3 regions of the Bacillus sp. LQ01 genome follow, and region 3 is predicted to be linked to each of the others. Evidence: riboswitches for the same ligand, from Rfam matches in the RefSeq annotation. Region 3 holds a riboswitch; each other region holds the start of a gene.

Region 1 (7,661 bases), on a different contig from region 3:
TTTACTCTTTATCATTATTTCATTAGCAATTGCGACTATTACTCAATTCTTTATCGTGCGTCACTCGTTAGCTCCATTAAAAGATTTACGAGAAGGGTTACGTAAAATTGGTGAAGGTGACTTAAGTGTTAAATTAAAAGAAAGACCAGATGATATTGGAATTATTAATGTTTATTTCAATAACACGATTGAAAAATTTAAAGGGATTATAGATAAAGTAAGGCAAACTGCTGAGCAAGTTTCTTCTTCTTCACAAGAATTGTCGGCGAGTACAGAGGAAAACAGCATGGCAGTTCAAGAGATTGCAAGTTCTATTGAAGGTTTAAGAGTAGGGGCACAGTCTCAAAAAACTTCAGTACAACAATGTTTAGGAATTGTACATGGAATGGAAGATAAGGTAGAAGAAATAACTGGGGCTGCAAAACAAGTTGCGGTTGCTTCTGAAGGTATGGAACAACATTCAATTGAAGGTAATGAAGTGATTGGACAAATTATTAATCAAATGAGTTTAATCCAAAATGCAGTACAAGATTTATCTTCCATCATTTATTCGTTAGAAACAAGGTCAAAAGAAATTAGTGATATCGTAACTGTAATTACAGGTATTTCAAATCAAACAAATTTATTAGCTTTAAATGCTTCTATTGAGGCTTCACGTGCTGGAGCAGCTGGAAGAGGGTTTGCAGTTGTTGCTGATGAAGTACGAAAATTAGCAGAACAAACGGAAGCGTCTGCAAAAGATATAGCGAAATTAATTGGTGAAACACAAGCTGAGACAGAAGATGCTGTAGTTTCCATGCAAAAAGGTTCAAAAGAAGTAGAAACTGGAATTTCGCTTGTTCAAAGTAGTGGAGATTTCTTTGAAAAAATCTCAAAATCAGCGCAATCTGTTACAGATCAAGTAAAAGCTGTTTCCGGTAATTCGAGTGACATTTTACAAAATAGCCAGAATATTGTTCAAGTCGTAAATGAATTATCACATATTGCAAATACTTATGCCAACAGCAGTAGTAATGTTGAAGAAAGCATGAAAGAGCAAGAAATATCAGTACAAGATATTGCAGAATTAGCGACTTCTTTAAGTTGGCTTTCTCAGGAATTACAAGAGCTTATTGGTGAGTTTAAAAGCGAATAAGGAGAAAGTTCAATTCTAATCAAGGGGGTATCTCCGCTACTGATTATGAATTGAACGAATCTGCCCTTTAATAAGGGATGAAAAAGGTGTGAATTTTCACACCTTTATTATATTTAAGAGAGGAATTTACATAAATATGAAATTAGCAATTTCTTATAATGAGATGGTAAAAGAATTTTTAGGAAAAGTAGAAGGAAGTATTAAAATACCTAAAGATGTGCAAGGAACAGAACTTAGGATAAAAAGGAAAACGGAACTGTTTTCAAATTTGACTCACATTGTAGATTTAATAGGAGCGACTGCAACGTGGTTATATCATATTTCTAAAGAAAAACATATTGTCGTGCTTTATCATGTAAGAGGAAATTTATTTCCAATTACTATTGAAGTTTCTAATTTTCTCTCCTATGAAAGTTTAAATTTACAAATTGAAGAGCAACTGGAGCAAATTAAAGAAATGAATGAGGAAGAAATAGAAGAGTTTCAAAACGGTAATACATTATATGAAATGTCACCTATTATTATTGGTGAAACATATTATGAGCTAAAAGACACGAATACATTACAATTTGTATTTAGTAAAAATATGCAAAGTGTAGAAATAATATTTAATAGTGTTAATTGGAAAGAGACAACGATTACTCGTTATGCACAACAAATACAAGGTGTTTTAGTTGATATATCACAAAATACTAATAAGTATATAAAACATTTTAATATTATTACAGAGGCCGAGATGGCACTTTATAGTCAAGTGAATGATACGACAGCAGTATATCCTGAGAAAAGTATCGTCGATATGTTCTATAATACTGTTGCTCAATTTCCAAATCGTATAGCTTTATCTTCAAGGGAAGGTACTTTAACTTATGAGGAGCTAAATAAAAAAAGTAATCAAATAGCTCATATGTTAATTAAAAACGGCGTCCAATTAGGAGACTATGTTGGAATATTTATGAAACGTAGCATAGACACAGTAGTAAGTATGGTAGCTATATTAAAAGCTGGTGCAGCGTATGTTCCGATTGATCCAGATTATCCGGAAAGTAGAATACAGTACATTATTCAAGATAGCCAAGCGAAAGTTATATTGATGAAAGAGACGCCTATAACATGTGATGGGGTTCAAACAGTTTCATTGTATGATAGTGAAACTTATGAAGATATAGATGTAAAGTTGTCTATTCATTGTGATGATGTAGCTTATATGATTTATACATCGGGTTCAACAGGGAATCCAAAGGGAACGATGTTAGCACATAGAGGCGTTGTTAATCTGTACACTTGGATGAAAAAGCAATATGAATTGACAGAAGAGGATGTATTTGCTCAATTTCCTTCCTTTAGTTTCGATGCTTCTGTATGGGAGTCATTTGCTTCTTTATTCTGCGGAGGAAACTTGTATGTACTATTAGAGGAAGAGCGATTGTCTGTAGAGGCATTTGCAAATGCAATCTATAAAGTGAAAGCAACTTCAATCTTGGCATTAGCAACAATTTTTGTTCGACAAGTAGCAACTTATTTAGCAGAAGAAGATATATATAAGCTAGCTTCCCTAAAAAGAATTGCGATTGGTGGTGAAATGTTACCTGTAGAGGTTATTAAATTGTGGAGAGAAAGAATAGGTACAAATGTTGAAATTTATAATGTATACGGACCGACAGAATGTACTGTAGTGACGACAACCTATAAAATACCTAGTCAGTTAAATGAGGATGTTGCGAGTATTCCCATTGGTAAACCATGTGCTAATTATCAAGTTATGATTTTGGATGAGAATATGAATCTTTGTCCAATTGGTGTACCTGGTGAATTATATATAGATTCAGTGGGATTAGCAAAAGGGTATTTTAATAAGCCTAATAAAACAATTGAAGCTTTTATTCCGAACCCTTTTAATCCTATAGTTAATATATATAAAACAGGTGATATCGTTAAGTTGCTAGAGGATGGAAATATAGAGTTTTTACATCGGAAAGATGATCAAGTAAAAATTAGAGGACATCGTATTGAACTAGGAGAAATCCAAAGTAAAATTTCTCAAAATCATAATATAAAAGAAAATGCTGTTTTTGCTAAGAAGAGTAAGGAAGGTAGCCAATATTTAATCGCGTTCTATACAACTTTAAATAAAAAAGAAATACCAGAATTAGTTTATCAGTTACAAGAGCAATTACCAGATTATATGGTGCCATCTAAACTAATTTATATTAATGAATTACCACTTACACCTAATAAAAAGATTGATGTTAAGAAGTTAGCTCAGTTAGAAGAAAAGTATGAACCGGTTCGGCTACAAGAATATGTTGCACCTTCTAATAAAGCAGAAAAACAAATAGCGAACGCCTGGGCGGAAGTATTAGGAATTTCAAAAGTTGGAGTGCATGATGATTTCTTTACAATTGGTGGACATTCATTAAAAGTATTACGAGTCTTAACATTGTTAAAAGAAGATTTCTCACATTTAACAATTCAAGATTTCTTTAAAGAAAGAACGATATATGGATTAGCTCGAATTGAGCGAGAAGTAAAAGTAGAGAAAGAAGAAGTATTTCGTGAATATAAAGTGATTCACGAGCCAGATACTATCACGTATGCAAACGTTTTGGAAGAAACCCAGATTTCAAATGTCTTTTTAACAGGAGCTACTGGTTATTTAGGATCACACATATTATATGAATTGTTGAGAGATACATCTGCTACTATTTATTGTTTAGTAAGACCAACCAAAGATGTGCAGCAAAGAATTATAGATACATTAACAGGCTACTTTAATGATATATGTGAAGAATGGTTACAGCGTATACAGGCCGTAGCTGGTGATCTGGGAGAAGAGTATCTTGGGATGAGCGAAGAAGAATTTATGTTCATCAGTTCTAAGATGGATACGATAATTCATTGCGGTGCAGATGTAAGACATTTTGGAGATGTAAAACAATTTGAAAATATAAATGTCCAAGGAACTAGCCGTATGCTAGCATTAGCGGAGAAAGGTGCTACATTCCATTTTATTTCTACAATTGGTATCCCGTTAGAATTAGCGGTAGATCAATGGGATACATACATGAAAACTGGTGATTTTAATTACAGTGTAGACTTAGAGAATGTATATTCAAATAGTAAACTACAAGCGGAAAACATTGTTCGTGAAGCAATGAAAAATGGTTTGCGCGGAAATATTTATCGTGCAGGTAATTTAGCATGTCATTCAGAAACAGGTTCGTTCCAACAAAATATTGAAGGAAACGCATTTTATCGTCTTATTAAAACAATGCTATTAATTGGGAAAGCACCAAATGTGAAGTGGAAAGTTGATTTCACACCAATTGATTTTGCTAGTAAATCAATTGTATCGTATTTACAAGATGCGCAAATTGTAGGAGAGACGTTACATATTTGTCATCCACATCAAATTGAGTTTGAACAATTTATACAGCTAATTGGAGAGTGTGGATACAATCTTGAAATGGTTCCACTTTCAGAATATGTAAATACCGGACTTGCATTAGCGAAGGGAAATGAAGTAATAGCAGAGTTAATTGCTTCTCAAGTTGCAGGAGATGGAGCACAGCAATCTGAAATTGTAATGGGTACACGTAGAACGAATGAATGGATTAAGAAAAAAGAATTGATAGTACCAGCAATTAATAAAGAATTTATACAGCAGTTATTAGCTCATGGTGAAAAAGTTGGTTATTTTCCAAAAATAATGAAATGATTATGCATGCTTTTGTTTGTTCAATAAAATAAATCATGCTACAATGAAAACGAATTAAGGACCGGGGAGCCAATTGGCTGAGAGGATGTAAGTAAACATCGACCCTCAACCTGATCTGGATAATGCCAGCGTAGGGAGTTACTTAAAGTGATGTAGCATATGTTATTCTGTAATAACTTGCATACAAGGCTTTCCTACGCAGTAGGAAAGCCTTTTCTTATTTTTGAAATTTAATTTTATAAGGGGGATTTTATTATGTCACAACAAGTTACAATGTCATTTTCAGTAGTACCACAAGCGAAAACGAAAGATGTATATTCTGTTGTCGATAAAGCAATTGAAGTTGTGCAACAATCGGGAGTTCGTTATGAAGTAGGGGCAATGGAAACAACTTTGGAAGGAGAATTAGATGTACTTCTTGATGTCGTTAAACGTGCGCAACAAGCTTGCGTCGATGCTGGAGCAGAAGAAGTGATTACTTCTATTAAAATCCATTATCGTCCAAGCACTGGTGTAACGATAGATGAAAAGGTTTGGAAGTACCGTGATGAATATGCAAAACCAGAAGCAATCTAAACTTATTACAACTATTTGGCTTATCCTTCTCATTGCGATATGGGAAGGATCTGTTTCATTATTTAAAATCGAACCGTGGATTTTACCAAAGCCTTCTGCCATTGTTCAAGAATTAATTGGGATGAAAGATTTACTATTACCAAATACGATGCAAACACTGCAGGAAGTTATAATTGGACTATTCTTTGCAATTTTATTGGGGACGAGCATCGCAATTATTATGGATGTTATACCGTTATTTCGTATTTTAATAAATCCATTGCTCGTTATTTCGCAAACAATTCCAATTGTTGTACTTGCACCGCTATTTATTATTTGGTTTGGATATGGGATGTTGCCGAAAGTAATGGTCGTAATACTCGTTTGTTTCTTCCCAATTGCGCTTAGTATTTTAGAAGGTTTTCAAACAGTAGATAAAAATATGCTGAAACTGTTACAAACAATGAAGGCGACGAAATGGCAAGTTTACCAGAAGGTAAAATTTCCAGCAGTGCTCCCATACTTTTTCTCAGGTTTAAAAATTGCAGTTACATATAGCGTAATGGGGGCAATTATCGGAGAATGGCTCGGTGCAAGTGAAGGATTAGGCGTTATGCTTACGAGGGCTACAAAATCCTTTTTGACTGCCCGAGTATTTGGTGTTGCAGCAATCATCGTTATGGTGACATTATGCCTGTATTTTATCGTAGAGTTTATGGCAAGAATAACAGCACCATGGATATATAGAAAGGACGGCAGAAAATGAAAAAAGGTTTGAAAGTTATGTTAGCTGCCTTAGTAGCGGTAGGTGTGGCTGGATGTAATCCGGCGAAGAAAGAAGAAAGTGCAAGTAAAGATCAAAAAGTAAAAGTAGTATTAGATTGGTTTCCAAATACGAATCATACTGGCTTGTATGTAGCGAAAACGAAAGATTATTACAAAAAGCAAGGATTAGATGTAGAAATTATTCAACCAGGTGACAATGTAACAGCAGAGCAAATGATAGCATCAGGAAAAGCAGACTTCGCAATAAGTGCACAAGAAAATGTAACGTTAGCTCGTGTAGAAGGAATTCCTGTTGTATCTGTAGGAGCGATTATTCAGCATAACACTTCAGCGTTTGCATCGCTTAAGAAAGACAATATGACGTCACCGAAAGATTTTGAAGGTAAACGTTACGGCGGCTGGGGAGGACCAGCAGAAGAAGCGACATTAAAGACGATTATGGATAAACATCAAGCTGATTTTAATAAAGTTGAAAAAATCATCTTAGGACAAACAGATTTCTTTAAATCAATTGGCCGTGATGCAGATTTCGAATGGATTTATTACGGTTGGGATGGTATTGAAGCGAAGCGTCAAGGAAAAGAGTTAAATACGATTATGGTGAAGGACTTAGATCCAGCGCTTGATTTCTATAGTCCTGTTATTATTACGAGTGAAAAACATACGAAGCAAGATAAAGACTTTGTGAAAAAGTTTATGAGTGCAACGACAGAAGGTTATAATTTTGCAATTAAGGAACCGAAAGAGGCTGCTGATATTTTAATTAAAGCTGTTCCAGATGTGAATAAAGATTTAGTTCAAGAAAGCCAAAAATGGTTAAGTACGAAGTATCAAGATGATGCTAAAGCATGGGGAGTACAGAAGGAAGAAATTTGGACGAATTACATGAATTTCTTATATGACAACAAAGTTATTAAAAAGAAAATCGATGTAAAAGATGCTTTTACAAATGAATTCCTTCCAAGTGAAAAATGAGCGGATTACAAATAAAAAATATAGTGAAATCTTTCGACGGAAAGAATGTATTAGAGAATATTAGTGCCTCTATACAAGAGGGAGAGTTTGTTTCCTTTGTAGGACCGAGTGGTTGCGGGAAAAGCACATTATTAAACATGATTGCAAATGTTGAAAAACCAACAAGCGGGAACGTAACGTATAACGATAAGCAAGTACAAGAGCAAGATGTTGTTAGTTATATGCCACAACAAGATTTATTACTACCGTGGCGATCAGCTTTGCAAAATATCGTTCTTCCGTTAGAAATTGAAGGAAAGCCGAAAAAACAAAGGCTGACAGAAGGAATGGAAGCATTAAAGCAGTTCGAACTAGATGAATATGCAAACCATTATCCAGATGAATTGTCTGGTGGTATGCGTCAAAGAATTAGTTTTCTGCGCACATATTTATGTGAAAAGCCAATTATGCTGCTTGATGAGCCTTTTGGTAAATTAGATGCATTTACAAAAA
Region 2 (7,661 bases), on a different contig from region 3:
CGTAATTGATGTACCTGCGATTCGTATTTCATTAATTGGAATGACTTTAGTGTTAGGAGCAATTTCGCATGGTATGATGTCGCAGCTAAAAGAAGCTGGACTTGATGATATGAGAGATCATATAGATAAAAAGTGAGAAACCTTCATTATATAGAGTGAAGGTTTTTTTGTTTCTTACAAAAATGTAAGGTAGTTGTAAGGCAAATCGATAGTTGCATAAGAGCATTTTGGATAAACTATGGGTGTAAGGTAAAAGGCAAGCATATTTTAGGTAAATTAAGTTTTAGGCACTCTATATGTGAAAAAGGAGTAGGAGGGCATGGAGAAACGTTGGACGACCTTTTCTTTTTTAGCGACTAGTAACACCGTAATGCTAGATGGAAAAATGGATTTTTTGCACTTGTTTGATCGTGAAAATGATCATTCTTCTTCTAAATTTACAATGAAATGGAATAAATGGAGCGAGAGTTGTAAGATTGAAGAAGAGGCCCCTAACGAAGAGCAAAAGATTATTTTAACAAACCCTATTAAAGCGTGGGTTGTTCAACGTCGTAAGTGTAACGTCAAAAATCACTTCAAGAAAACTGAGCCGAGACAATTAGTTATCGCTCCGGCCCGTTCTACTTCCAAATCACGCGAAAGTAACATGTAAATAATTGAGACACACACCCGAAAAAAACATCGTACATATTGCGATGTTTTTTTCTTTTTCTACAATGAAATCTTTAAATGAAATATATTTCATCTGCATCTTATATTTATATCTCTTGCTTATTCTAGTAATACATCCGATGCGAGTAGATGTGAATAAAATATAAGGAGAGAGTGAAAATGAAAAAGAAACTATTACCAATTTGTGCAATGGCACTTTTAACAGTAGGATATTCTTCAGTAGCGAGTGCGGATACTGGAACAGTAACAAAGGAAGAAGAAGCGCAAGTACAACAGGATAAAGCTAAAAAAGAAGAAGCAATTAAGGAACAGCAAAAAAGTGAAATAGAGAAAAAGCAAGCAGCACAAGTACAAGAAAAAAATGATATGGCTAAAAAAGAGGAAACAATAAAAGCTGAGAAAAAAAGTGAAGAAGAGAAAAAGAGAATAGCGCAAGAACAGTTAAAAAACGATATGGCTAAAAAAGAAGCAGCGATAAAAGCCGAGCAAAAGAATGAAGTAGCTAAAAAAGAAGAAGCAAAGCCAGTTGTACAAGGTGAAAAATTACCAAATACAGCATCAAATAATGTAGCAATGATGGGATTAAGTGCATGTCTTGTAGCGGTAGGTACATTATTTGGTTTGAATCGTCGCAATAAGATTCAAGCGTAAATAAAATATTTTCCTATAAAGAATGGGATAATTTCATATATTAAAAATGGTAGGTTACTCCTACCATTTTTGGCATGGAGGAATGAAGAATGAAGTTACTCAATTATATCGGTATCATATTGATGGCTATAGGGCTATTCATGGGATCCTATTATGCTGTGGAATGGTATAAAGGAAGAAGCTCTGCCGGGCAATTAACGGCAGAAGAAATAAAGAGCCTTAAAAATATACAAGATACTCAACTTTCTCATGAAACACCTGTAACTTCTCAAGTGCCTTCTTCTCAAACAGAAAATAAAGAAGGAGAAAAGGTAGCGATGTTAAACATACCGAAAATAAAGAAGAAGTTTTCTATATATTGGGGAGCAGATGATACGACTTTGAAAAAAGGAGTGGGTATGTTCGTTAGTGATTTAACGACAACTCCATCTGGAGGGGGACATACTGTACTGAGTGGACATCGAGATACTGTATTTACAGATTTAGAAGAGTTGAAAGAAAAGGATACCCTTGTTTTAGAGTATGATAATAAAACGTACACATATGAAATTCAAAAGACATGGATTACTCATGCGGATGATCGTACTGTTATTATAAAAAAAGAAGAACCGATATTAACACTGACAACTTGTTACCCATTTGATTATATAGGGGATGCACCAGATAGATATATTATCGAGGCGAAGTTAACTGGCAGTTATTCAAAGTGAAATTATAGTTTCTGAAAGCGAGAGGGGGATATATAAGTTATGTCAAAAAACATTTTAATTGTTGAAGATGAAGACATATTACGTGAAATATTAAAAGATTATTTTTTAAGTGAACAATATGTAGTGTTTGAAGCGAGGGACGGGAAAGAGGCTTTAGTTGTATTTGAAGAAGAAGAGGTTGATTTAGTTATTTTAGATATCATGTTGCCAGAACTCGATGGATGGTCTGTTTGCCGAAGGATTAGGAAGACGTCCGAGGTGCCTATTATTATGCTGACGGCGCGTGTAGATGAAGACGATACGTTACTTGGTTTTGAACTTGGAGCAGATGACTATGTGACGAAGCCGTATAGTCCTCCAATTTTATTAGCAAGAGCGAAACGATTATTAGAAAGTAGAAAAGCATCGAAGAAACCTTTAGAGAACGAAGATGATACGTTATCGATTCATGGCATCCATGTCCATTTTCCGTCGCGTACTGTTACTGTTGATGAGGCAGATGTTAGTTTAACGCATACGGAGTTTGAAATATTGGTGTATTTCATGAAAAATCAAGGAATCGTTTTAACGCGAGAGCAACTCATTTCAAGAATTTGGGGATATGAATTTGCTGGCGATGATCGAACGGTGAATAGCCATATTCGTAATTTAAGAAATAAATTAGGAGAGAAAGCAAAGTATATTACAACTGTAGTACGAACTGGTTATAAATTTGAGGGGAATGTATGAAGAAAGGAATTGTACTAAAATTATTTACTCTTACAACAGCATTATGTATGTTGATTTTAGCGACGATATTTATTGGACAAACGATATTTTTTAAACAATATTATGCGAATCGAAAAGTGGAAGATATTAAAGTGAATTTAAATTCTTTTGAGAAGAATTATTTAAATTATGCAGGAAATGCAGAAGAAATTCAGAAACTAGAGCAAGACTTTTTAAGAGAAAATAATACGTGGATTACGACATTAGATAAGAACGGGAATTTAAAACATGCAGATGATTTTTATTTTGAAGTAACGATAGATCGTAGGCAACAAAAGAGCTTTGGACAACAAATATTTAAAATTCCCTTAGGTAATCTCGTCAATATAGAGGAAATTGATAATAAATTATCAGAGCAGTTTTTAGGGCAAGAAATTTATTTTTCTGGAGTGAGAAAAGAAGATAGTTTTATTCCATTCTCTTTTTCTTTATCTAAGCAGAATTTAAGTGGATCTAATAAACCGTTAGAAAAAGCATTTAATGAGAAAATGAGCAAATTAAATGAGGAGAAAAAGAGAGCAGTTGAGGAACAACTTGTTAAGGAAAAGAAACCAGCTGTTCAGGAGCAAGCTGCTCAAGAATTAAATGTTTACATAGGAGGACGTGTTACAAAAGTACAGTTACCAGATGTAAAAGGTCCTGTGAATCCAATTTATAAAAATGGCATCTTCTTAGATAGCATAAAAGAATTTCAAACTAATTTATTATTAAAAGAGAGCAAGCCCATACAATATACAACACAAACAATGGACTATGAAAAAAATGATATTAAATATAAATTATTAATCAAGCCAATAGAAAAAGACGGATCAGTAACATATATTTATGCGATGGCTTCTTTACAGCCCGTAGATGAAGCTGTACAAATGGTGCAAGATTACTATATCTATATCATTGCATTTGTAGTTGTTCTTATTTTTTTAGCTTCGTTCTATTACTCAAAACAAATTGCCAAACCGTTATTAAAAATAAATGATACGACGAAGAAAATAGCACAATTAGATTTTACAGAAAAAATACCGATTACTTCAAAAGATGAAATTGGAGATTTATCGAAAAATATTAATGTGCTATCAAATAAACTCCATTCCCATATTGGACAGTTAGAAGAAGATATTGAAAAGGAAAGAAAGTTAGAAAATACACGGAAAGAATTCATTTCTGGTGTTTCGCATGAATTAAAAACACCGCTAAGTATTATGAAAAGTTGTATTTCCATTTTAAAAGACGGGGTAGCTGAGCATAAAAAAGAGTATTATTTTCAAGCGATGGAGAGAGAAGTAGACAAAATGGATACTTTAATTTTGGATATGCTTGAGTTAGCTAAATTTGAATCTGGTACATATAAAATGAAAAAGTCTTCGTTTTATATTGATACAGTAATTGAAGATATATGTGAACATCTATCTGTGGAAATAGAGAAAAAAGAACTTCATGTTCATAAAAATATACATTCATTTGAAGTGATTGCAAATCAAGGCCGGATTGAACAAGTCATCGTTAACTTCATTACGAATGCCATACGTTATACACCAAATAAAGAAGATATTATTATTTCTACAATAGATGAGAAGGATCGTATAAAAGTGTGCATTGAAAATAAAGGTACTCACATTGAAGAAGAACAATTAGATAAAATTTGGGATCGTTTTTATCGAGTGGATACAGCTCGTCAGCGTTCACAAGGTGGGACGGGACTTGGGCTTGCTATTTCTAAAAATATTTTAGAATTACACGATGCTGAATATGGAGTGAAAAATACAGAAGACGGTGTATTATTTTACTTTTACTTACCGAAAAAAGCGTAGATAATGCATGCTACGCTTTTTTTAATTTATTTTCATATTATCTTTACCTAATCTTTATTTTTAAGCGATATAATCTGGTTAGAAAATGAGGTTATGTAAGGAGTCGATGAACCGTGCATAGCAATTGGCTAAGTATAATGGTATTTATTTTCTTTTGCGCATTTATTGTATTTTTAATTAATATTACGATATGAAAAAAGAGCGCTCATTAAGCGCCCTTTTTTTGTGTATTCATTTGATAAGCACTGATGCTTTTGAATAAGCGTGGGGAAGTGAGGAATAAAAATATAAGTAAAACTGTACATAAAATAAAAGAACCAAGCATTGTACTTCCATTTACGATTAATGAATATAACACAGCTGATTGACCTTTCGGCGCATATTGTCCCCAGAAAATAATACCGGCAATAAAGTGACAGAAATAGCGAGCAAAGCTACCGACAAATGTAGCAAGGATAATGTAAACAAGGATTTTCTTACCATGGTTTTGTTTTGCTGAAGGTTTTTCATTGCGACTACCTAAACTTGAATGTTCTTCACTATTTTCATTAGACGTTAAAAGTGCTTTTTGAATTGGACGATAGAATAAGCCAGCAAATCCGATAAAAGCAAAGGCAATGAAGTACTCAATGAATGCTTGAACAGGTGTTAAAATATAAGCATCCCCCACGACTATTTGTAATAGTCCCCAAACTAAACCACCTAAGAAAGCTGATTTAAAGCCCCAGCGGTAAGCAATAATAAAAATAGGAATCATAGCGAATGAGATAGAACCGCCTGTTGGAAGTTTAAGTGATAATGGTAAAATATCGATAATCATGGCGAAGGCTGCAAGAATAGCAGATTCGATCATCGCTTGTAAATTGGTGTTACGCATGTTGTCTCCCCCTAAATCCAAGTTGTACAAAAAAGAATAGATATCATAGGAGGATACGAAATACGTAAATAAAAATGAGGTATGTATTTCGGACGTTTGCACAATCCCTGCGTTAGCATTAACTAACAGGTTCGAAGGGTCGGAACGAAGTGTTCCCTCTCAGCGGCATGGCTCCCCCAGTGATAACGAGATTCTTTATTTGCTATTGTTTATTGTAAGCGAAATGGATGAGAATGGCAAACGAATACAGTATGACAATAATTGAAATAGAATTGTAGCGAAATGTTAATAAATATGAAGCAAAAGGGTATAGTACAAGAGAAATTGGGTGTGGTATAATTTTTTTGAAAATAATTATCATTCTCTTCTGAGGGGGAAGGTTATGAGTTTAGTAGATATTAAAATTGGAGAGAAAGTGTTAGTAAAAAGTATTCAGTCTTTAGATCAGCTATTAAAGCGTAGACTAGCTGCTTTCGGTCTTGCTGAAGGAAGCGAACTTCGCCTGAAACAGAAAGCGATGTTCAAAGGTCCTTGTACATTGGAGTGTCGTGGACAGTTAATTAGTATTCGTCATTGTGACGCGAAAATGATAAAGGTGGAATTAGCGTGAATAAGGTAGCTTTGCTAGGGAATCCGAATACAGGGAAGACATCATTATTTAATGCACTTACTGGTTCTTATGAGTATGTAGGAAACTGGAGCGGTGTAACAGTAGAAAAGAAGGTTGGTAAATTAAAAGATAGACAAGGAACATTAATTGATTTACCAGGTGTTTATGATTTAAATCCAGTTTCACGTGATGAAGGTGTTGTAACAAACTTTCTATTAACAGAAGAATTTAATCATATGTTAAATATCGTAGATTCCTCGCAGTTTGAAAGAAATATGCATTTAACGTTGCAATTACTTGAATTTGGTAAGCCAGTCTCAATTGGTTTAAACATGGTTGATGTGGCGAAGCAAAGAGGAATTGTCATTAATGTAAAACGATTATCAGAACTATTAGGTGTAACAGTCGTTCCTGTTGTTGCAAGAAGTGGAAAAGGCTGTGAAGAACTGCTTACGACTCTTAAAGAAAATGACAAAAAAGAGAAAAAGCCATTCCTTATTTCATATGGTGTACAAATGGATGAAGGAATTGGAGAAGTAATTGCTCTTTTAGAGACAGCGAATTACGAGCATCCGAGATGGTTAGCACTTCAATTTTTAAGCAATAACGAAGTAGTAGAAAAAGAAATGAAAGCATTACCAATTTATAAGGAACTCATAGCCATTCGATCTCGCTTAGAAGGAAAACTTGATTGTACGTTAGAAGAGCACATTTACAAAACTCGTGAAGCGTATATTGAAAAGTTAAAAACAAATGTTATGAAGCATGAGAAAGAAGGAAAAATTCCTTTTTCAGAAAAAATTGATAGATTAATTACACATAAAATTTTAGGACTTCCAATCTTTTTAGCAGTTATGTTTTTTATTTTTCAGGTTACGTTTACGTGGATTGGTACACCTTTATCTGATATGTTAGATGAGTTTTTTGGTGGCCAGCTTACGGATTGGGTGACGGCTGGACTTACAAGTATTGGAGCTTCTCATTTTATTCAAGCACTCGTTACAGAAGGTATTATTGCCGGTGTTGGTGCTGTATTAGTATTCGTACCACAAATCTTTGCACTATTCTTTTTCATTTCATTATTAGAAGACTCAGGGTATATGGCGCGAATTGCAGTTGTTATGGATAGAATTATGGAGTTTTTCGGCTTAAACGGAAAAGCTTTTATTCCGATGATTATCGGTTTTGGATGTAACGTTCCAGGTATTATGGCTGCGAGAACGATTGAACAGGAGAAAGAACGTTTACTTACCATTTTAGTAACACCATTTATGTCTTGTTCAGCACGATTACCTGTATATGCATTATTTGCGGGCGTATTCTTCCCGCATAGTCAGGCGACTGTTGTATTTTCTTTATATGTTGCAGGGATTGTTCTTGCGTTATTAGTTACAAAAATTATGTCTCTTACGATTTTGAAAGCGGAAAAGTCTATTTTCGTAATTGAATTACCGCCTTACCGTGTGCCACAAGCGAAAACATTATGGCTGAGCACGTGGGAGAAAGGAAAAGGATTTGTTCGTAAAGCTGGTACATTCATCTTTGGTGGTTCGGTTGTCATTTGG
Region 3 (7,661 bases):
TTGTTGAAACTGATTCATTTTCATAACCTCCGTTTATAAAATACAACCTCATCGATACTTCCCTATATTCCTGTTCGTTACATCTAAGTAGAAATAGCGCTATAAACTAAGTTCAATACGTACACCAACAAAGTATGACTTATCACTAGATGATGCACCTTGTTCATATACCTATTTTTACTATGGGCTCATTTTTATAAAGTGAAAATTTAATCAGTGGGGTTTTGTTCATCCCCTACCTAACTTCTTTGCTTCCGCTGAATTTTGAGGTGGGGGGCTTACTGTCCGGCAAATAGCGAGATAAATAAAAATTAAAAAATATGAATTCTAGCGTCATATCTTCATACTTACTAAGTTCAATTAATTTCTCAATAATTATGATCCATATCCTATATATTTCCGTCTGCTGCTTAGATTTTTCTGTACTGTAAGTGGCTTTCGCTATAACACCTCCAAGTGACCAGTTTTTATGACGGTTAAGAAATTCCAACAAAAAAAGCCCTAATTAGGGCTTTTCATTCTATTTCTCCAGCAAAGCTCTCTATGAAATTGTTAATTAAAAAAGACACACTTAGATTGATGCGTCTTTTTGTGATGCCTCTTTTGTGAAATCATATAAAGCAATTGCGCCTAAAAGAACAAGTATACCTTGAGGAACATCTAGCAAAATAGTTTTCCAAATTTCTGGAATTACCCATTTAATATCTGCTGCTGTTTCAAGATATGTTTGGAAATAGCTGATTGTAAAATTAATTATCCCTAAAAATACAAACAACGATAAACCAAATCGAATTAATTTCTTATTTGTAAACATATAACACCTCTCAAAATTCATTGGATATTCCTGCTTTTGCTTCTTTATATTTACATATCTCTATATCTAATTTTAACACATAAAGAACTCAAAAAAATACGATATGCATATTTGCATATCGTATTAACAACACTCCATGATAATTTAGAAATTCCTGCAAAGAAAAAACAACTCCGTTACAGCTAACAGCTCGGGTTTCTTTTCTTATTTAACTTCATACCACCAACATTTACGTTCTTTGATTGTAAAATAAATGTGACAGAAGTTTATCCAGTTAATGCGTAGACAAGTAAATGAGCTAAATTATCGATATTCTATTTCGCCATATCAGTAGCACTAATGACTTTACGCAAATTTGACAAGAAAAAATATATAGCTAGGTATGATCCATACCTAGCTATAACATTACTTCTATTCTTTATCCAATTACGTCTTTTACGTCTGTATCCACTGGCCACTTTTCTAATGTATAAGCCATTTCCCAAAATGAATATTCATATTGACTGCTAATAATAAAATGCTGTTTCATACGTTTGCGATCTGCCTCTGTTACTTTTTCAGCGATAGTATCTAAACGTGTAATTTGTTCTTCAACTAGCGTACGGAACCAATCAGATCCATAAGCAGAAATCCATTCGTTATAAATTGGCTCTTCCGGCTGGCACTCTTTTAAGCGTTCGCCAATTTCATAATACAACCAATAGCAAGGTAAAATTGCTGCAATGATATCTCCTAAATGCCCTTCATACCCAGCACGATACATATGTGAAGTATACGCATATGCAGTTGGCGCAGGAATAAAATTATCTTTTTCTTCTTTTGTTATCCCTAGCTTTTTAGCAAAATTCTCATGTAAAGATAACTCTGCCTCATATGTATTTTGAGCATGATGTGCCATACGAGCTGTCGTCTCTAATTCAAGAGCTTTCGCAGCTCCTAAAGTTTGTACTCTAGCAAAATGGCTCAAATAATATGAATCTTGAAGCACATAATAACGAAAACTAGCTAAATCTAACGTTCCTTCACCAAGTTTTTTTACAAAAGGATGGTTAAAACTCGCTTCCCAAATTGAATCTACTTCTTTACGTAACGATTGTGAAAAAGTCATTTAAATCCCTCCAATAATATATAAAATATAGATATTTATCCACAGCTATTAACGCTTTAAAATAAAAAAACTTTCTTTACAGGCGTAAAGAAAGTGAAATTGACAGTATTTATTTACTCATTAAATAGCAACGTCTTTCCCACTTCCCTACGCTGGCATTAACCAGATCAGGTACTAAGAGTCTCAAAATCACATTTGATCTCAGCCTATAAAAGGCCCCCCTAGTGGATAAATATTTTGTTTTTATAATGTATTCATCATAGCATACTTCGTGAAACTGTCAAAAAATTAGTTATATAATTCCCTTAAAACCCTTCTTCTTTTCTAACTTTTAATGATGTTTCAATAATCATATCTAATAGTTCGCTATAACTAATTCCCGCCGCTTCTGCACTTTTTGGCAATAAACTTGATTGTGTCATCCCTGGTAATGTATTAATTTCCATTACATATGGAATTCCGTCCTTCACCATCATATCAACTCTTGCATAAACACTACATTTTAATGCTTTATAACAAGCAAGTGACGCTTTATTTACACGTTCATTAATTTCTGCTGGAAGTTCGATAACTTCCTCAACTGTACTAGTATCATCATATTTTGCATTGTAGTCAAAGAACTCGGCTGCATGTCGAATTGAAACTATAGGTAACTGTTTTCCATCCAGAATTGAACATGTAATTTCATCACCTTTTATATACTTCTCAATTACTACTTCAGAATCCCATTCGAATACAGTTTCTAGCATTGAGATCAATTCATTTTTATTATAAACGATTTTCACTCCGACACTCGATCCGCCAGAGTTTGGTTTTACTACTAATGGAAATCCTAACTTATCTAACTCATCAAGATTTAGATCCTCCATTTTTGTAAGTTCAATCCAATCTGGTGTTTCTACACCTTCATAACGTAAAATCTTTTTCGAAATATTTTTATCCATACATATACTGCTAGATAACATATTACTTCCGCTATAAGGAATCCCTAAACTCTCCAGTGTTCCTTGAACTGTCCCATCTTCTCCGTATTTTCCGTGTAACGCGAGCAACGCAAAATCAATGTCTTTCGCTTTTTCAATTAAATCCACTTTTTCATTTAATGTAATTGGAACTATTTCATACTTATTTTTATCTAAATGAGCAATCATTTCATTCCCCGTCATAATTGAAACTTGTTTTTCAGACGATACCCCGCCCATAATAACACCGATTTTCATTTTCTCAACTCCAAATTTCATTTTTTAATGTATCACCAATTATTTTAATTCCCCGAACTATTTCTTCTTCTTTCAAGCGCGAAAACCCTAATCGGAAAGTGTTCGCTCCTTCTCCATCAGAGTAAAAAACATCTCCAGGTGAAAACGTAACGCCTTTCTCATAACACTTTTGTAAAAGTGTGCGGGCATTCATATGCTCTTCTAGTTCTATAAATAAATGAAGTCCACCATCTCCAGTCATTCTTTTGAAATGAATGTACTGGTTACATGCCCCGACAGCTAACTCATATTTTTTCTTATAAACAGATCTTGCCTTTTTTAAATATTTCTCAAAATATCCCTCATGTAAATATTGAAACAGAACAGCTTGATCTAGCGTAGATGTGTGAATCGTTCTTGCTCTTTTTACGCTTTCTAAATAATGAATCAGCTCTTTATCTGCAATAATCCAGCCTACACGTAAACCAGGGAAAAGTACCTTTGAAAAGCTACTAATATAAATCACATTATTGCCAGCTCCCGCAAAAGTTAATAATGGAGCTAAATGTGAACCTGAATAACGTAATTCTTCATTAAATCCGTCCTCTATAATAGGAACGTTGTATTTTGAGAATAACCTCATCAATTCCGTTCTTTTCTCTGAACTCGTAACAATACCGGTTGGATTATGATAAGAAGGAATTAAATAAGCAAAATCAAAATCTTTTTCACGCAAACTTTTTTCAACTTCATTCGTATCAATACCATCCTCATGCATATCAATCCCATGAACTTCAAGTCCATGTAAACGGAACAGCTTTAGTGCAGCGTGGTGAGTTGGATTCTCACAAATGACACGACCAGATTTTTTTGATAAAGAAGAGAGTACAATATCCAATCCTTCTGTAAATCCATTTGTAATTAGAATATCTTTATTCGAAATGTCTACACCTTTCATTTCCATGTAATGAAGTAAATAATTCATTAACGGTCTATATCCCTTTGCATATCCGTAGTTCAATACGATGTCTCCTTCAATGGACATACGAGTAAGAAAAGCTCTTTTGAAATTTTCAACATCAAATAGCTTCTCATCCGGGGCTATACTATTAAAGACAATCATTCCCTTTTCCCAACGAACACCATGTTTCATTAAATCTAATTCATCCGCTAATGCGGTCACTGTATTAAGTTTATTTTTCCAATTTATTTCAACAGACGAAGTGTTAGATATATCCACCTTCGCAACAAAGTTCCCTTTTCCTTTAACTGCATAAATGAGTCCTTCTTGTTCTAAATCTGCATAAGCAGCGAGTACAGTGTTTCTACTCACACTTAGTAATTCACTTAGTTCCCTTGTTGATGGGATTTTTTGATCCCCGAGCAAATGCCCTTTCATAATCATCTTCTTCAAATAATCTTTCAATTGAATATAAACGGGACGATCTTTAACAACTTTAAAATCCTTAAACAATTCCTTACCCCCTGCAATCATTTTTTCATATTTATTTCATTCTCAAAAGGTCCACGACATATGTATTTTTTATAAAGGGCGGTACGGTCTTACAAATCTTTTCGATATAAGTTAATCACATCTTTTAAAGCTGCTGCTGCAGCGCCTCGTGGATTAGAAGCCCCACCAATTGTAGTAACTTGTCCCATCGTATCTGTAAAGAACGTAATTCCTTTTTCGGTCCCATTTACTTTTGCTAACGGATGATCTTTTTCTATTTCGCACGGTTCAACATTTAAATTCACATTGCCACCCTCATCCTTATATGTTGATGCTATTAATTTAATAATTTTATGTTGTTCCTTAGCATTTCTAATTTGCTGTTTTGTAACGTGCTCGATTCCTTTTATATGTATATCAGTAAGTGTTTTCTCTGTTTCCATTAAGCTGTTTGTCAAAAGTAACAATTTACACGCACTATCTGAACCACTTATATCTAATATAGGGTTTGTCTCAGCAATTCCTTTATCTTGTGCTTCTTTCAATGCTTCTTCAAATGTCATATCTTCCTCATACATTTTCGTAAGAATATAATTAGTTGTTCCATTTAATATTCCTTCTATTTTTTCAATACTGCAACCGGCTAAACTAAATTGTCCGATATCTAGGGTCGGTAATGCAGCGGCTGTTGCACCGCTATATCGAATTCGTACATTGGCGCCTCTTGCTGCTTCATTTATTTCTCTCCAGTTTGTAACGAGCGCCCCTTTAGAAATTGCTACTATATCCATCTGTTTCTCAATCGCTTGTTTCATATATTGTTTCCCTGGATTTCCATCTTTAAGATTTGTAACTGTTGATTCTACCAATACAGTACCACTTATGCTAGTTGTTGCACGTTCCTTCGGATGATACTCTAAATATTTTTCAATTGCAGCGGTACCGCCACCATACATCAATAAATGATGAAGTGATAAGCCGTCTTCATTATGTATTGCAATATTTCTCCCTAATACGCCACTTACAACTAATTGAATCCCATATGTTTCATATATATATGAATATTTTTCATTTAATAATTTTATAAACTCTCTGCCTACTGTTCCGTATCCTGATAATACAACTTGAATTTTCATAATATCCCCCCATATTTTTCTACCAAATCCCTCTTTCAATATAATATAAAGCGCTCTCGAATTCCATCGAGAGCGCTTTATTATTACCTATTTCGGTAAACGTGATAGCTTTTCAGCAATTGTTCTATAAAACTCTTGAATGCTAGAAAAACCTAATGAGTCTGAAACACTTAATCCTACCATATCGAGATGATCCCAATTCGCTTTCGTTTCGATATGATTCCATTTTCCAATCTGTAATGACCCATTATTATTTACAGCAACATTAGAAGATGGTGCAATCATAGAATTCGTATTTACTACACCATCATTTTGCCACCAAGAAGTATCAACTAACGGACGGTTTTCTTCATATCTCGCATAAGACCCTAAGAAAAATGCATTCCCCATCAACACTTTATTCATCGTAATATCCGGTAAATGTAAACCTGTTATAGGTGCTGCTTGTGATGCATGTCCACTATAGGATAAATAATACACATCTGGTTGCGTCTTTACCCAATTATTTAACTCCTTTGCACCATCTGTACTTAAATCCCATTGACTTATATCTTTTGTATTTTTCCAAAGTGAACTATTTAGAATACGATTACTATATTGGAAAAAGGACTCTCCAGCATTTTTCTTTATACCCCATTGATCCAATTTAAAATCATATAATGATAAATTATTGTTTCCTCCAAAGCTTGCAGCTGTAATGAGTAAATCTTTAACGAACGGTAGCAGAAGACTACCATCCGCAAGTGTTGTACCGTTGTGAGGGGTTGCTAATGTTGTAACACTATGAACATATGATTTTCCGCCTTCAAATAGTGGTGATATTTTGATGTCTGGGTGATTTTTCACATAATTCTTTTCTTCAAAACTACCTTCTTTTAATAGCTGTACTAATGTTCTAATCGTTTGTCCACCCATGCTATGTCCAACTAAATGAACTTTATTTGTTTCACTCCAATTCGGCGCAAAACCACTATAAGTTCTGCCAAAACGATTATGTCCATGTTTCTCAGCATGTACGGCACCATAGTCTACTGTCCCACCGCTAATTTGTGCATACAATTCACATGCACGATCCCAGTTACTAGAAACAGGTCCAACAGCTGCGGTATGTACCGTATAACCATTGCGTTTCAAATCTTCCTGTATATCATGAACACCACCCCAATATTTTACGCCAAGCATTTCTTCTCTACCCCATCCAGCAAATCCATTCACCAATATGATTGGATAATTATATTGTTGCCTCTCTTCAGCGTATGATATTTTCGCTGCGAATGAACATACGGTCACTAATGCGAAAAAACATATTTTTAAAAATAACTTCCCCATACTTTCTCCCCCTAATAAAACGTTTACATTTTTCTTTTTTAAAAAATTAACAGAATACTTTAACAACTTAAACATAATGTAAAGTATTTTATATACGTTGTATATATAGAAAACATATACAAATGTTGATAAATATTAATTCAAGTAAATATTTACTTTTTACAATACAACTTGTAAATCTGTTTATTTGAATTTATAATTAGATATAGTTGCCTCATGTTAAAAAGATTTAAAAACCATAAGAAAACTAATCTCATTGCTTGAAAAGGAGGAAAAAGCATGCAAATCGGATCAAATATTCATACATTATCTCAACCTACTAAAATAACTCCATCTACTCTTGAGCATAATACTATCTCTTCTACTAAACTTGAAAGTAAGAAAATAAATGATCCTATCAAGTTTGATATTCGTTCATCTGAAAAAGAAATGAAACAGCCTGAGCATAAATTTAATGAATTAGATTTATGGAAGATGTTAAAGGATAAAGGTGTTCCTTTATGGATTATACTTGAAATGCTACAAAAGGCTCGTAAAGAAAAAGAAGCACAAAATAATTCAGTTCAAAATTCAAATGCGATTGAAGAAACGAGTGAGACTCGATTAAATGAAGTAATGTAAA

What was found. A riboswitch is a leader RNA that binds a small molecule or an ion and turns the genes downstream of it on or off. The one in region 3 is predicted to bind thiamine pyrophosphate.
Region 1: another riboswitch for thiamine pyrophosphate. It lies ahead of AC22L0_RS24020 (MTH1187 family thiamine-binding protein); the one in region 3 lies ahead of tenA (thiaminase II).
Region 2: another riboswitch for thiamine pyrophosphate. It lies ahead of thiT (energy-coupled thiamine transporter ThiT); the one in region 3 lies ahead of tenA (thiaminase II).

Annotation. Positions count from the first base shown of each region.
Region 1 is NZ_JBYEZL010000004.1:110,412-118,072, forward strand. It holds gene AC22L0_RS24010 (methyl-accepting chemotaxis protein) at 1-1,135, shown strand, start outside; gene AC22L0_RS24015 (non-ribosomal peptide synthetase family protein) at 1,272-4,853, shown strand; TPP riboswitch at 4,906-5,007, shown strand; gene AC22L0_RS24020 (MTH1187 family thiamine-binding protein) at 5,109-5,429, shown strand; gene AC22L0_RS24025 (ABC transporter permease) at 5,401-6,174, shown strand; gene AC22L0_RS24030 (ABC transporter substrate-binding protein) at 6,171-7,169, shown strand; gene AC22L0_RS24035 (ABC transporter ATP-binding protein) at 7,166-7,661, shown strand, end outside.
Region 2 is NZ_JBYEZL010000002.1:59,381-67,041, forward strand. It holds gene AC22L0_RS12595 (hypothetical protein) at 1-136, shown strand, start outside; gene AC22L0_RS12600 (hypothetical protein) at 320-652, shown strand; gene AC22L0_RS12605 (LPXTG cell wall anchor domain-containing protein) at 832-1,323, shown strand; gene AC22L0_RS12610 (class D sortase) at 1,413-2,033, shown strand; gene AC22L0_RS12615 (response regulator transcription factor) at 2,073-2,762, shown strand; gene AC22L0_RS12620 (sensor histidine kinase) at 2,759-4,609, shown strand; gene thiT (energy-coupled thiamine transporter ThiT) at 4,818-5,486, opposite strand; TPP riboswitch at 5,573-5,674, opposite strand; gene AC22L0_RS12630 (FeoA family protein) at 5,869-6,096, shown strand; gene feoB (ferrous iron transport protein B) at 6,093-7,661, shown strand, end outside.
Region 3 is NZ_JBYEZL010000001.1:1,725,097-1,732,757, reverse strand. It holds gene AC22L0_RS08930 (heterocycloanthracin/sonorensin family bacteriocin) at 1-18, opposite strand, end outside; gene AC22L0_RS08925 (DUF3937 domain-containing protein) at 572-835, opposite strand; gene tenA (thiaminase II) at 1,233-1,922, opposite strand; TPP riboswitch at 2,050-2,155, opposite strand; gene AC22L0_RS08915 (D-alanine--D-alanine ligase) at 2,228-3,142, opposite strand; gene pdxR (MocR-like pyridoxine biosynthesis transcription factor PdxR) at 3,147-4,595, opposite strand; gene AC22L0_RS08905 (homoserine dehydrogenase) at 4,685-5,710, opposite strand; gene AC22L0_RS08900 (esterase/lipase family protein) at 5,798-7,039, opposite strand; gene AC22L0_RS08895 (DUF3914 domain-containing protein) at 7,319-7,660, shown strand.